2 regions of the Ureibacillus suwonensis genome follow, and region 1 is predicted to be linked to the other one. Evidence: riboswitches for the same ligand, from Rfam matches in the RefSeq annotation. Region 1 holds a riboswitch; the other holds the start of a gene.

Evidence for each region. Region 1 has a riboswitch for cobalamin ahead of ACFPOH_RS00650 (energy-coupling factor ABC transporter permease). Riboswitches for the same ligand answer to the same signal wherever they lie in the genome.
Region 2: another riboswitch for cobalamin. It lies ahead of ACFPOH_RS03230 (glutaredoxin family protein); the one in region 1 lies ahead of ACFPOH_RS00650 (energy-coupling factor ABC transporter permease).

What each region holds. Positions count from the first base shown of each region.
Region 1 covers NZ_JBHSNQ010000009.1:74,816-82,348, reverse strand. Annotated here, with positions in the region: gene ACFPOH_RS00675 (sirohydrochlorin chelatase) at 1-873, opposite strand, end outside; gene cobJ (precorrin-3B C(17)-methyltransferase) at 883-2,478, opposite strand; gene ACFPOH_RS00665 (energy-coupling factor ABC transporter ATP-binding protein) at 2,487-3,341, opposite strand; gene cbiQ (cobalt ECF transporter T component CbiQ) at 3,342-4,124, opposite strand; gene ACFPOH_RS00655 (energy-coupling factor ABC transporter substrate-binding protein) at 4,121-4,414, opposite strand; gene ACFPOH_RS00650 (energy-coupling factor ABC transporter permease) at 4,415-5,164, opposite strand; cobalamin riboswitch at 5,295-5,473, opposite strand; gene ACFPOH_RS00645 (acyl-CoA carboxylase subunit beta) at 5,689-7,236, opposite strand; gene mce (methylmalonyl-CoA epimerase) at 7,236-7,533, opposite strand, start outside.
Region 2 covers NZ_JBHSNQ010000037.1:32,095-39,627, forward strand. Annotated here, with positions in the region: partial or broken gene ACFPOH_RS03205 (TauD/TfdA dioxygenase family protein) at 1-87, shown strand, start outside; gene ACFPOH_RS03210 (YezD family protein) at 365-541, shown strand; gene pxpA (5-oxoprolinase subunit PxpA) at 620-1,378, opposite strand; gene pxpB (5-oxoprolinase subunit PxpB) at 1,501-2,214, shown strand; gene ACFPOH_RS03225 (5-oxoprolinase subunit C family protein) at 2,211-3,155, shown strand; cobalamin riboswitch at 3,222-3,407, shown strand; gene ACFPOH_RS03230 (glutaredoxin family protein) at 3,543-3,773, shown strand; gene nrdI (class Ib ribonucleoside-diphosphate reductase assembly flavoprotein NrdI) at 3,770-4,141, shown strand; gene nrdE (class 1b ribonucleoside-diphosphate reductase subunit alpha) at 4,138-6,231, shown strand; gene nrdF (class 1b ribonucleoside-diphosphate reductase subunit beta) at 6,219-7,199, shown strand; gene ACFPOH_RS03250 (heme oxygenase) at 7,282-7,533, shown strand, end outside.

The DNA.
Region 1 (7,533 bases):
ATGATGTTTATGACCATGGTGATGTTCATGTTCATGCTCGTGCTCATGGTGATGGTGGGAAATGAGCCCCTTTTCCATTAACTTTTGAACATTTTGTATATCTTTATCACCGTTCGAATGCCCTGATAATGCTTGTACCATTCGTTCAATAATGACAGATTTTAATCGGGGATGGTATCCAAAATAATGGGCAATTTCAATGTTTATTTCGGGATATTGTTCTTTGAAGCGTTCACAATAGGATTTCATCCGCTCCATTAATATGCCCGTAAATAGAAAATATGGAAGCATGATGATTTTTTTAGCACCAAGCTTTATACATCGTTCAATCCCTTCTTCAACCAATGGTTCTGTCACTCCCATAAAAGCTCCTTCCACTACTTGAACATTTAACTTTTCCCATAGCAGTCTTGTAATCTTGAAAAAATCACCATTGGCATATTCATCGCTTCCTCCCCGGGCAATTAATAAAATGGCTGTATCTTCATGTTTTGCCTGGGTATCAAAACCGATTTCTTCTAAACGTTCCAGTAAAATTTGAAAAATATCTTCATGAATTCCCACAACTTCACCATAAGTGAATTTCACATGGGGATATTTTTCTTGCGCCTCTACAATTTCTGCGGGAATATGAATTTTAGAATGTCCTGCATGGAGCAAGATGATCGGCATTACATAGATTTCACTGGCACCTTTTTCGATGCAAATCTTAATTCCTTGAGAAATCGTTGGTTCAGCAAATTCTAAAAAACATGTTTCTACTAGTAGACTTGAATCAATTAATTCTCTTGTTTGCTTTACAAATTCTCTTACTTCTTCATTTCCTGCTTCAAGCTTACTTCCATGTCCTACAAATAAAATAGCTTTCGTCATGTTATCCTCCTAATCTGCACAAGGGATCGGCTGCAAATTGAGCTTTGGCTCATTATCTTGATATTTGTACCCTGCCAGCACTTTTTTCCGTTTAAAATATTTAAATAATCGTTCATTTGGATGAGCATTTTCTTTATATTCAACAATCAGTTTTTCAATTAATTCGACCAATTTTTCAGCTTCCAACCCCTCTTCAATCAATTGACCCGGATGTGCGGTGCGTCCTACCGGTTTTGCACCTAAAAACACATCAAATTTTCCTTTTCGATATACGATTCCAATATCTTCCATAACGGCGTTGTAACATGCCATCCCACATCCATTGATGCCGATTTTTAATTCTTTCGGCACAGCTTTTCCTCCAAATCTCTGTTGCAGCTTTTCAGCGTACGGTATCGAATCCGTTTTTTCACCATCACAAAAATCACAAGCCTTCACCGTAATGACATTTCCTACAGGCATCACCAGCAAACCAACATTTGTTAGTTGTTCTACAATTTGTTCTGGATGATTAGTTGGAATACTGATCCGCAACTGATGATCCCTTGAATAGTCCATCCTTCCCTCATGACCAACAACTTCAGCCAATAGCTTAAATTGCTCAGGGGTGAATCGTTTATTTGCCACTCCAGGACTTATGGCAAACTCAAAAACTGGTTTATAGTCTGTTTTTTCCACAACGAAATTTGGCTTTCGGTCCAGCATTGCAATTGCTTCGCATGCTAGTTGAAAAGGGGTTTTTTTTGACTCTCTTTTCTTCGATTCCAAATTTTCCAAAGACCAAGGTTCTGCTTCTTTTTTCAATCGTTCATGAGGTTTCAATGGTTGTACCTCGCGATCAAGCGTATATTTTCGTTGATACCCCCTCGGCGTAATCATTAAGTCATCATATACAAATGTGGAGGTGTTTCCAATAATCACTGTTGTGAGCATACCAATCTCGTGTTCCAGCATATTATCCAACGTCGTAATCACAATCGATTGTCTTTCACGATAAGCACTTTTTACAAGTCCAACCGGTGTATTCGGTGACCGATATTTTAGTAATATCCGTCTTGCTTCCACGATTTGTTTTGTTCTTCTTCCGCTTTTCGGATTGTATAGAGCAATCACAAAATCAGCTGCTGCCGCTGCTTCAAGCCTTTTTTCGATAATTGTCCATGGTGTTAAATGATCACTTAAGCTGATTGTGCATGAATCATGCATAATCGGGGCACCGAGTAGGGAACTACAAGAATTGATGGCAGAAATTCCAGGAATGACTTCCACTTCAACCCCTGACTCTTTATGCCAACCTTGTTCAACGAGTACTTCATAAATGAGACCGGCCATGCCATATACACCGGAATCTCCACTAGAAATGACCGCTACCTGGTGCCCTTCTTCCGCAAGTTTTACCGCAGCCTGTGCACGTGAAACTTCTTCCGTCATCCCAGTACTTATAATTTTTTGTTTGACGTTTAATAAATTTTTTATTAATTCCACATAAGTTTTGTATCCAATGATATAATCACTTGCTTTTATCGCTTCCACTGCCCGAAATGTAATGTGATTAGCGTCCCCTGGACCAAAACCGACAATGTATAGCTTTCCTCTCAAAGACATCACCCCATTTATATTGTTACCTTCAATAAATAATCTTTAAGAATTTCCAATAATTGTTCTTTTGAACGGTAATCAATTGTATGTAAATTCACCCCTCTATTTTTCAATATTTGCGCTATTTCGAATATTATTGATGTTTCCAGATTTGCTTTAGTAATAATATCTTTGTGTTCTTCAAACAGTTGAGAGAAATTACCTTGAAATAACACTTCACTTTGATGCATCACAATTACTTCGTCAGCCCATTCATAGGCAAAATCAATATCGTGAGTAGAAAGAATAAGCGTTCTCCCATCACGATGAAGTTCATCTAATAGTTTCCTTATTTTCTTTGTGTAATAAATATCCAAAGATGCAGTTGGCTCATCAAAAAGGATGACTTCAGGATCCATAGCAAGCACACCTGCGATGGAAACCCGCTTTTTTTGTCCACCGCTTAAAAAATGAATCGGTTTATCTAACAACTCACCTACGTCTGTCAGAACAATTGCTTTCTCAATTAACGTCTTTCGTTCCCGTTCCGGCAACTTTAAATTATATGGTCCATAACATATGTCATCTCGAACCGTCCCATTAAACAACTGGGTTTCAGGGTTTTGAAAAACGATTCCTACCCGACGTCTTAAATTGATCAACTCTTTCCTCGAATAGGTTAATGGTTGTCCATCGATGCAAATTGTGCCGGATGTTGGTTTTAACAACCCATTTAAATGCAATAATAATGTGGACTTTCCTGCACCATTGCTGCCTAAAAGAGCAATTTTTTTCCCTCGTTCAATTCGTAGATTGATATTTTTTAAAGCCTCAGTCCCATCTTCATAACGGTAGTACACTTCGCTCAGTTCGAAAATAGTAGTACTCATTCAACCAGCTCTCCCAACGGTGAAATTAAAAGCGATAATCAATATACTGATTAACATAATGAATATCCAACGGCTTCTTGAAAATCGAATTGTTCTTGCAATAACAGCCATATAACCATTTAAACTTCTTGCATTGACTGCGTTGTTTAAATCTTTCATTTCATGGAATACCTTAACAAATAAAGCGCTAATAATAAGTCCAATCGACTTGATCGTTTTGATAAATGAACCATGTCCCAACCTTGCTTTTTGTGCAAGAAATATTGTCCTGCTTGAATCCAGAAATAAAAATATAAATCGATAGATTAATGCGATTAAATCCAACAAAACCTGCGGAACTTTCAAGCACTGTAAACCAAACAGAACATCCTGAATGGTTGTCGTTAAGATTAAGAAGTACAAGCAACTGATACTCGATAAGGAAACAGAAAATAAAGTCAAGGCCTTTTCAATACTTTCCTTCATGATTGAAATAACAACGGGACCAATGATGGATTGAAAAATTGCTCCTTCTAAAGGGCTTTCGGTAAAGCTGAGTAAAATAACCAGTATACTTGATAATAAAAAAGCGACAGGAATTAACAATAACTTCCAATATATACGAACAGGAATTTTGCCAAAAATTATGGTAATCACAACCATGATGAAAAATATGAATAAAGACGTGTATATATTTTGAAACAGGATATTAAGTATTAAAGGAATCAATGCAAATACGATTTTTTCAATCGGATGTATGTTTCTTAATGGTGAATGATAAGCGTAAAATTCCAGCATTCTCATTTCGGTATCTCAGCATTTCCGCCCCTATTCCGGCCTCTCATATATCCTATAAAATAACCGATAAACCCAGCACCGGCAGCTCCTTGCAAGACGAATAATAAACTTTCGATTTCACCACTAGGAGGTTCCCATATACTAGAAAACCAAGGTTTATAGGATTCGTTCAGCTCTGTGATCAATTCTTCCGCTTCCCCGTCTGCACCGCCGTATTCTGCATTTCCATTGAAAATCAGCGGAATGCAAATCAAAGCTATCGTAATAAATAAGATAAATGCGTTATTTTTTAACATCTATTTCGCCTCCTGAGTTTTGTTTAACACTTGAAGCAACTTTAATTCATTTACGTTATATTTCACCAAGAAATTCATCACCATGACTGAAAGCAACCCTTCTACAATCGCTAAAGGAATTTGAGTAATTGCAAAGACGCTAGCGAATTTGACAAATGAAGCAAATATACCACCCACTTCAGAGGGAAAAGCAAGTGCAAGTTGAATAGATGTAATAACGTAAGTGCCTAAATCAGCTAATGAGGCAGCCAAAAAGACTGCAAATGTAAACGTTAGACCGATCTTTTGCGCCCCCTTAAATACTCCATATGCAATAAAAGGACCGGCAACAGCCATAGAAAATGCATTGGCACCAAGCGTCGTTAACCCCCCATGCGCCAATAGCAATGATTGAAACAGCAAAACAATACTACCTAGAACACTCATTACAAAAGGTCCAAATAAAATCGTTCCTAAACCCACCCCGGTAGGATGAGAACAACTCCCTGTAACGGAAGGAATTTTTAAAGCGGATAAAACGAATGCGAATGCTCCGGATAAACCCAGCAATAATTTTGTCTCAGAATGAACCTTTATAAGATTGCTTATATTCTTTAACCCTATTATTAGAAAAGGTAATGTTACGAGCCACCAAAAGACAGCCCATTCTGCCGGCAAAAAACCTTCCATGATGTGCATAGCAAAGGCAGGCTTAGGAACCAACAACAATAATGCTAAAAAATAAATTGGCTTTTTAAACGAAATGTTCATAAAAACCCTCCTAAAAAAATATATGAATAATAAAAAAACACTGCTAAATTAGCAGTGTCCCACAATAAGGCATAACGATACGCATAATGCTAGTATGATGCCTATTCGTGTACCTATCCTCGTAGGACACTACCATCCACTCCATACGGCAGGTCTCCTGGCTTAGATTCATCGCTCCAAAATCGCCTTCCCATTTTCACAGTGGCATTTGATTTTGAGCTCCTCTTCACAGTGGCGGGACCGCACTAGATTTTCACTAGTTTCCCTATTAAGCTAATTTTCATTAGCACCGTATGGAATATTCAATTGTTGAAATTTAATAGTATTGTAGCATATAGATTCAAAAATTTCTATATCTTTCTAAATAGAATTAAAAATTTGACAACTCATTTTTTCTTTCAGCCATTACAAAATTAAGATTTTTGCTTTCTTTTGTATCAAAATAGATAGCCTATTTAAAATTTTTAGAAAAAAGTAGTACAAACCGGGATTGGCCTGTACTACAAATGTTCGTATTCATTGGATTATAGCGGAATATTTCCGTGTTTTTTCTTAGGTCTTGATTCTTCTTTATTTTCAAGCATTTCTAATCCTTGAATTAACTTAATGCGCGTTTCTCTTGGATCGATGACGTCATCCACCATTCCAAGTGAAGCAGCAACGTAAGGATTTGCGAATTTTTCTTTATATTCTTCAATTTTTTCTTGGCGTGTTTTTTCTGGATCTGGGGAATTGGCAATTTCGTTTGCAAAAATGATATTTGCCGCACCAGCAGCACCCATTACAGCGATTTCTGCATTTGGCCAAGCAAATACAAGGTCGGCACCGATGGATTTAGAGTTCAATGCCACGTATGCACCGCCGTATGCTTTACGTAAAATGACCGTAATTTTTGGCACTGTTGCTTCAGAATAAGCATACAAGATTTTTGCACCGTGACGGATGATACCGCCATGTTCTTGTTTAACGCCTGGGAAGAATCCTGACACGTCTTCAAATGTAATGATTGGAATATTGAATGCATCGCAAGTGCGAATGAATCTGGACGCTTTGTCGGATGAATCGATATCAAGTCCTCCAGCTAAAGCTTTAGGCTGGTTACATACAAGCCCTACTGAATAACCTCCAATGCGTGCAAATCCAACAACGATGTTTTTCGCAAATTCTGAATGCACTTCCATGAAGGAACCTTCATCCACCACTTGTTCCACCACTTTACGCACATCATATGGACGAGTTGGTTCGATTGGCACAACGTCAATTAATTCAGGACGCCAATCATCGCCTTCCGGACGTGGCAAGCGAGGTGCTTTTTCTTTATAGCTTTGCGGTAAGTAGCTTAACAATCTTCTGATTTGTTGGATTGCTTCTTCTTCGGATGGTGCACGGAAATGAGCGTTACCGCTGATGGAGTTATGCACTTTTGAACCGCCTAAATCTTCTGACGAAATTTTTTCTCCTGTTACCGCTTCAATTACTTTTGGTCCTGTAATGAACATTTGGGATGTTTTATCCACCATTAAAATAAAGTCTGTAATCGCTGGAGAATATACTGCCCCACCAGCACAAGGACCCATGATGACGGAAATTTGCGGAATCACTCCGGAATAAATGGAGTTGCGATAGAAAATATGACCATATCCGTCCAATGAAAGTACCCCTTCTTGGATGCGGGCACCACCAGAGTCGTTGATACCGATGAATGGCGCACCGTTTTTAGCAGCCAAATCCATCACTATCGCAATTTTTTTCGCATGCATTTCACCTAGTGCTCCACCAAACACTGTGAAATCCTGAGCAAATAAGTATACAGGGCGTCCATTGACTTTACCATAACCTGTTACAACCCCGTCACCAGGTCCTTTTTGTTCGCCCAAGCCGAAATCCGTTACACGGTGCTCGATGAAAGGATTAATTTCCACGAATGTGCCTTCATCCAGCAATAATTCAATACGTTCGCGGGCAGTAAGTTTTCCTTTTTCATGCTGTTTGGCAATACGTTTGTCGCCACCGCCTAAATAAATCTCTCTTTTTCGGTCATACATTTCATCAATTTTGTCTAACATGTCCATTATTCATTAACCCCTTTTCCACTTTTTTCATATAGTTCATATAAAACTCCAAAACTGTCTTTTGGATGAATGAAACATGCTTCTGCCCCACCGGCAGCTGGAATTGGTTCTTCAGAAAGAAGACGTACTCCCTTTTCTTTTAATTCCGCCATTTTTTCGCGAATATTATCAACTTTGAAACAAATGTGCTGAATTCCTTCGCCGCGTTTTTCAATATGATTATAAATTGCTCCTTTTTCGCTTAACGGTTGCAACAATTCAATATGGACGTTACCGGCATCAATGAATGCCACACGC
Region 2 (7,533 bases), on a different contig from region 1:
CGCCGCATCGTCCGCCGTGTGACGGTTTCCAAAAATACTCCGAAAAATGTGAATGGGGAAGAAAGTTCATTAATTAGAAAAAAATAAGGTAATAATTCACTTTAGATGAAGAAGATTTAGCTATGGCGTTATTATTAATTGGCGGGGAAGAGCAACTGGCGGATTTGATCCTGGGTTGCCACCTGAAAAGTGCATTGACACAGTGGCAAAGTTATCATTGATCCCTATGCTTACAGGTGATAACATTCCTTTTCCCGGCATATAATCTAAGCAGGAAGAAGTTTTACACGTTTTGGGAACTGATTCATTTTTTTCGACCTTATCCTTAGTATTTCAATAAGAATAAAAAGAAAGAAGTGGTGGTATGGCTAAATTAAAAGAAGACGTGTTAAAACAAATCATTAAACAATTAAATAATATAGATTACGGCAACTTATCAATTACAGTACACAATGGCGAAATTGTCCAACTGGATGTCACTAAAAAACAGCGATTCGACCGGGCATCGGTGGAAAGAGTATTAACAAAAGTTGCCCGTTAAAAGGAAGGCTGCCCAGTGGAAATCATGATTGGGCAGCCTTTCATATTGTTTAAGTTTCATTGAATCCAAAGTGTAATTTTATATGAAAGCCTTCACTTCAATTCCATTTTTCAGCAATTCCCCTTTGATAAATCTTGCAAAATCCACGGCATGTTCACCATCACCATGAATACAAACGGTATCCGCCCGTAAAAGCACATCCACGCCTTGGCGGGATTTTACTTTTCCTTCTTTCACCATTCTGATCACTTGTTGAACGGCTTCATTTTGGTCGGTAATCATTGCATCGGGCTGTTTTCGGGATGTTAACGTGCCATCCTTTTGATAAGTACGGTCAGCAAATACTTCGTGGGCAGTCCGAAGTCCGATTTTTTCACCCGCTTTTGTTAATTCGCTCGATGCAAGGCCGAATAAGATCAAATCGGGAGAAACGTCATATACCGCTTTTGCGATGGCCTCCGCAATTTCAGGATCTTTTGCCGCCATATTATAAAGGGCGCCGTGGGGCTTCACATGCTGCATTTTTTCTCCTTCAATCGTTAAAAAAGCCTGTAATGCGCCAATTTGATAGACCACCATATCATAAGCTTCTTGATAAGTGATGGCCATTTCCCTTCTTCCGAATCCCAATAAATCCGGCAATCCCGGATGGGCCCCGATTTTCACTCCATGATCCAGAGCCACTTTCACCGTTTCCCTCATGACGGATGGATCCCCCGCATGAAAACCGCAGGCGATATTCGCTGAAGAAACATATTGTAAAATTTCTTTTTGGTTGGCGAGCGTGTATCTTCCAAAATCCTCTCCGATATCACAATTCAAATCGACCCGGTTCACATCAATAACCTCCAATTTATTATTCCAGATACTCAATGGATTTATGGAAAAATATATCATAAAAAATGTGCTTTTGATATAATTCCTTTAATATTGATACAAATTGGAGGAAAGTAGCAAACATGGCCGTACAATTTAAACCACTGGGGGAAAGTGCTGTATTGGTCTATTTCGGAAATGCCATTTCAGAAGAGATCCATTTATCAATAAAAAAATTTCTTTCCCTTCTTGAAAAGGAGCCCTTCGATGGTCTGATAGAGGTTGTACCAAGTTATACGAATGTTTGTGTTTATTATGATGTAATGGCAGTGGATCAATGGGATATTGAAGGGCGCTCCCCGTACGAAAAAGTGGTCTCCCGGCTTCAAAGGCTGTTACAAAAAGAGATTGATTTGCCAAAGGAAAAAAACAGATTGGTTGAAATCCCTGTCTGTTACGGAGGAATCTATGGCCCGGATTTAACGGAAATTGCCCGAATTCACCATTTGTCTGAAAAAGAAGTCATTGAGATACATACAAAAAACGATTATCTTGTCTACATGTTGGGCTTTGCACCCGGATTTCCTTTTTTGGGCGGGATGGATGAAAGAATCGCAACTCCCCGCAAAGAAACACCCCGATTGAAAATCCCGGCCGGTTCTGTAGGGATTGCCGGAAAGCAAACAGGGATTTACCCCCTTGAAACACCTGGAGGGTGGCAAATCATTGGCCGCACCCCATTAAAATTGTTTCTTCCGGATCAAAACCCGCCAACGTTATTGCGGGCAGGAGACCGGATCCGTTTTGTCCCCATTACTGAAAAAGAGTTTATGGAATTAGAAGGTGAAAGGTCATGACGATGACAATACTGAAACCGGGTCTTTTAACGACGATCCAAGATTCAGGAAGAAGGGGTTTTCAGCAGTATGGCGTCATTGTTGGAGGGGCAATGGATACCCTCTCTTATCGCATGGGGGAAATGCTGTTACAGCAAGCGCCTTCTGCGGCACTGGAATTCACTTTAATCGGTCCGACGGTGAAATTTAATTGTGATGCGGTGTTTTGTTTGACAGGGGCCAATTTTCATCCGCTCTTGAATGAGAAACCATGCCGGATGTGGAAGCCGGTTTTTGCCGAAAAGGGCAGCATTTTAAAGCTGGGCTCCTGCAAAGATGGAGCAAGGGGCTATTTGCACATCAAAGGTGGAATTCAAGTCAAGAAAGTATTAAATAGTTACAGCACTTATATCCGTGCCGGGATAGGAGGATTTAAAGGCCGCCCTTTGCAAAAAGGAGACGAACTTCCAATTCCGGAATCGAAGCCAGTGCAAAAAGGAAAGTGGGGGATTCTTCCGGGAGATTGGTTGATTAAGAGTCGGGATGCGGAAATTCGGGTGGTAAAAGGGACGGAATATGATCGATTTGCGGAAAAAAGCAGGAATGCCTTCATCAATTGCATCTTTACGATTTCGAAAGATGCGGATCGCATGGGTTACCGTTTAATGGGGGATAGTCCACTAATTACGAAAGAACCTATCCAATTATTATCAGAGGCAGTCACCTTTGGAACCGTCCAAGTGCCTCCAAGCGGGCAGCCCATTATCTTAATGGCGGATTGTCAGACGACGGGCGGTTATCCTAAATTGGCTCAAGTGGTTTCCGTTGATTTGCCGAAACTCGCCCAACTTCAACCCTTTTCGAAAATACGCTTTCAACTCATTTCTTTGGAAGAGGCCCAAAAGTTGTACATTCAGCAGGAAAAAGCATTAAGACGATTGGAAATCATGCTTAAACATTAAGTTTTTCCAATTCCACTTGTATTTAACAAATCTGCATGTTACAATGTTACACGACAACACAATATATAGTATATTTGTTTATCAGGTTCTACTATATATAGTAGATTAAAAGGGAAATCAGTGAAAATCTGATGCTGTCCCCGCAACTGTAATTGCTGACGAAAAGTTCAAATCCACTGTGCCAATGGCATGGGAAGGGAACTTGTAGGATGATGCATGAGCCAGGAGACCTGCCTGATAAACGGAAATTGCTCATTTCTTCGGGGGCTAAGAAATGGAAGCAAAAGGTCCATTTCTTAGCGCCTGATTGTTTCCATTTCAAAGCCTTACCCGAAAAAGGGTATGGCTTATTTTTTTGTCATTGAATTGATGGAAAGGAGAAAGGATATGAAGTTATATTCCAAAAAAGTTTGTCCAAAGTGCATGTTGATGAAATTTGAGTTAAAGAAACTGGGTTTCGAAAGACAATATGAGGAAATAAACGTTGATTCCAATGAAGAAGCGAAAGAAAGATTATTGAAAGCCGGATTCTTTACTGTCCCGGTTATGGAAATTGACGGTGAGCTGATGGATGACATGGAAGAAGCCAAAAAAATCATCGGCATGATGAAGGTATGATCGCTTATGCCTCAAGAACCGGAAATGTGCGGTTTATCGTTCATCAATTAGGATTGCCGAACATTGAAATTCAAGAAGGGCTGATATTGGACGAACCCTTTTTGTTGTGCACTTATACCGATGGAATTGGGGAAGTGCCACCAATTGTAGAAGGGTTTTTAAAAAATAATGCCCACCTTTGCAAAGGAGTGGTGGCAAGCGGGAATTCCAATTTTGGTCATTCTTATTTTTGCCGTTCTGCAGATGTGATCAGTGAAACTTATGGCATCCCGATTGTTGAAAAGATTGAATTAAGGGGATTTCAAAAAAATTATCACGCCATTATGGAGTTTTATAAAAGAACGATACAAGGGGGGATTTTCAGATGAAAACATATTTAATGCTCAATAATGAAGTGTTGAATCACTATCGGCAAACGGGCCGCATCGACTTGGAGAAAGATCGGCAGGCCACCCGTCAATTTTTCTTCGAGTATATTCATCCCCGCATGCGCCAGTTTTCGGGCATAGAAGAAAAGGTTCGTTATTTAATAGAAGAAGGTTATTATGAGGAAGCTTTCTTGAAAAAGTATTCCATGGACTTTATCCGGCAAATATTTGAAATCGCCTATGCCTACCGGTTCCGTTTCCAAACGTTTATGAGCGCTAAAAAATTTTATGACAGCTACGCAATGAAAAGCCGGGATGGAAAGGAAATTTTAGAAACTTATGAAGATCGTATGAGCATTATTGCCCTTTATCTGGCGGATGGAAATGAACAAATGGCGGAAAAGGCGATCCGTGCCATCATGGAAGCTTTTCAACCGGCGACGCCAACTGCCCTGAACAGCGGGAAAAAAGCGCGGGGTGAATTGGTTAGCTGTTTCAAATTGTCGATGGATGATTCGATGAACAGCATTGCCGAAAACATTGGATATTGTCTGGAACTCTCAAGACTTGGCGGAGGAGTGGGGGTCAATTTGACGGATTTGAGGCCTTTGGGGGATCCAATCAAAGGAATCGCCAATCGGGCAAGCGGGGTCATGCCCGTTGCCAAACTGTTGGAAAACGCTTTTGCCTACTCCAATCAATTGGGCCAACGGAATGGCTCGGGCGTTGCCTATTTGAATATCTTCCACGGGGATATTGAAGAATTTATTTCTTCCAAAAAGCCGAATGCCGATGAAAAAATCCGGTTGCAAACTTTATCAACGGGCGTCATTGTACCTGATATTTTCTTTGAGCTGATGAAAAAGGATGAAGAGATGGCCCTTTTCAGCCCTTATGACATTTATCGGGAATACGGAAAAAGAATGTCCGAAATCAGCATGACGGAAATGTATGGGGAACTGCTCAATAACCCGAATATCCGAAAGTTGAAATGGATCAATGCACGAAAATTATATACAGAAATTAAGAAAAGCCAATTCGAATCCGGTTATCCATTTGAAATTTTCGATGACAACGTCAATAAGCGTCATCCTTTAAAACAATTGGGAAGAGTGAAGATGTCCAATCTTTGCACGGAAATTTTGCAATTGCAGCGGACAAGCGTCATTCATGACAAAGATGAGCCGAATGAATACGGATTGGATGTATCTTGCAATCTTGGTTCGTTGGATATTCACCATGCGACGAAGTTTCACCGTTTTGAAGAGCTGGTTGATACGGCAATGCGGCTGCTTACGCAAGTGTCCCTCATGACCAATATCAAAAATGTGCCTTCTGTCAGAAAGGCGAATCGGTTGATGCATTCGGTCGGACTGGGCGTGATGAATTTGCACGGCCATCTCGTTTCCCAAAATATTCGGTACGGTTCAAAGGAGTCCATCGAATTCATCGATTATTTCATGGAAGCATTGAACTATTATTCATTGAAATCATCCATGCAAATGGCGAAAGAAAAGGGAGAAACTTTTTTTGGGTTTGAAGAGAGCGAATATGCAAACGGCAACTATTTTGAAAATTACATCCATAAGACGGACAAAGAACCGGTTGGAGCGGTGAAAAGAGCCTTGGGAAACGTGCCGATCATCACCCGGGATATGTGGATAAAATTGAAAGAAGATGTCATGAAATACGGGCTATTCAATGCTTATCGACTGGCGATTGCGCCAACGGGTTCCATCTCATATATCCGTTCCTGCACCGCTTCCATCGCCCCCATTACGGAAAGAGTGGAAATTCGGGATTATGCGGATAGCCGCACGATTTATCCAATGCCATTCCTGAACAACGAAAATCAGGAAACTTATGTGGAAGCTTATGACCTGGATCCGTATAAAATGATTGATTTATATGTGGCGGCACAAAAACATGTGGATCAGGGCATTTCCATGACCGTTTATGTTACGGACCAGTGGACGACGGAAAGACTCGCCAAAGTGTATATTTATGCCTGGATACGCGGCATCAAAACGGTCTATTATGTGCGCCAACGACTACAAAAATTGGAGGAATGTGTAGCATGCACCATTTAACTTATGAAGCGGTGAATTGGAATCAGCCGACCAATGGCCTTGCCAAAGTATTTTGGGATCAGCAATGGAAGCAAATGTGGTTCCCGGAAGAAATCGCCGTGTCAAAAGATATACCGCAATGGAAAACTTTTGGGCATCAGGAAACGTATAAAAAGGTTTTTGGAGGCCTCACGCTGCTTGATACCATCCAAACCAATATCGGTATGAATGAAATAGCAAGGCATGTGCCGGATTTGCAAGTGAAAGCGGTATTGACGGTGTTTGGCGCTTTTGAAGCCATCCATGCCAAATCCTATTCCTATATATTTACAACCCTTTGCAACAAAGACGAAATCGAAGAAATTTTTCAATGGGTGAAAGAAAATGGACATTTGCAGTATAAAGCGCAAAAAATTGCGGAAATTTATCAAGCCATTCAAGAACATGATCCGGTGAGTTTATGGAAAGCCATGTTTGCCTCTGTCATGCTCGAATCCTTCCTGTTCTATTCCGGATTTTTCTATCCGCTCTATCTGGGCGGACAAGGGATTTTGCGAAACAGCGCAGAGGTGATATCCCTCATATTGAGAGATGAATCGATTCATGGAGTGGCTGTCGGAATCTTTGCCCAAAATCTATTCAACCAATTTACGAAAGAACAGCAAGAATCATTAAAACAATGGGGTTATGAATTACTGCTGGAATTGTACGACAATGAATTGCAATACACAGATGAAATATACAGGGGAACCGGCCTGGAGGATGAAGTGAAGGCGTACATTCGCTATAACGGCAATAAAGCGTTGATGAATTTGGGCTTGGATACCATGTTTCCGGAGGAGGAAATCAACCCCATTGTAATGAACGGAATCCGAAATGAAGGATCCACATACGATTTCTTTTCCCAAAAAGGTTCCACGTATGCATTGGCAAAAGTGGAACCGATCACGGATGATACATTCCGTTTTGATTTTTTGGCAAATGAATAAAAGGGACGGATTGCGTATTCCATTAAACTATGTTAATAATGTAAATGATAATTATTCTCAATAGAAAAAGGGGTTTGTTTTTATGTATACAGTGACAAATCGCATCAAAGTTAAAAAAGGATTTGCGAAAAAAATGGCTCCACGATTTACACAACCTGGCCCATTATTGACATTCAAAGGTTTCAAGAAAGTGGAAGTATTGGTGAGCACCCAATTTGAAGATTATGATGAAATGAGTGTAGTCATGTATTGGGATACACTGGAAGACTTCCAGGCATGGAGAGAGAGCGATTCATTCAAAGAAGCGCATAAACGTCCTGCAGGCGGAAGCGAA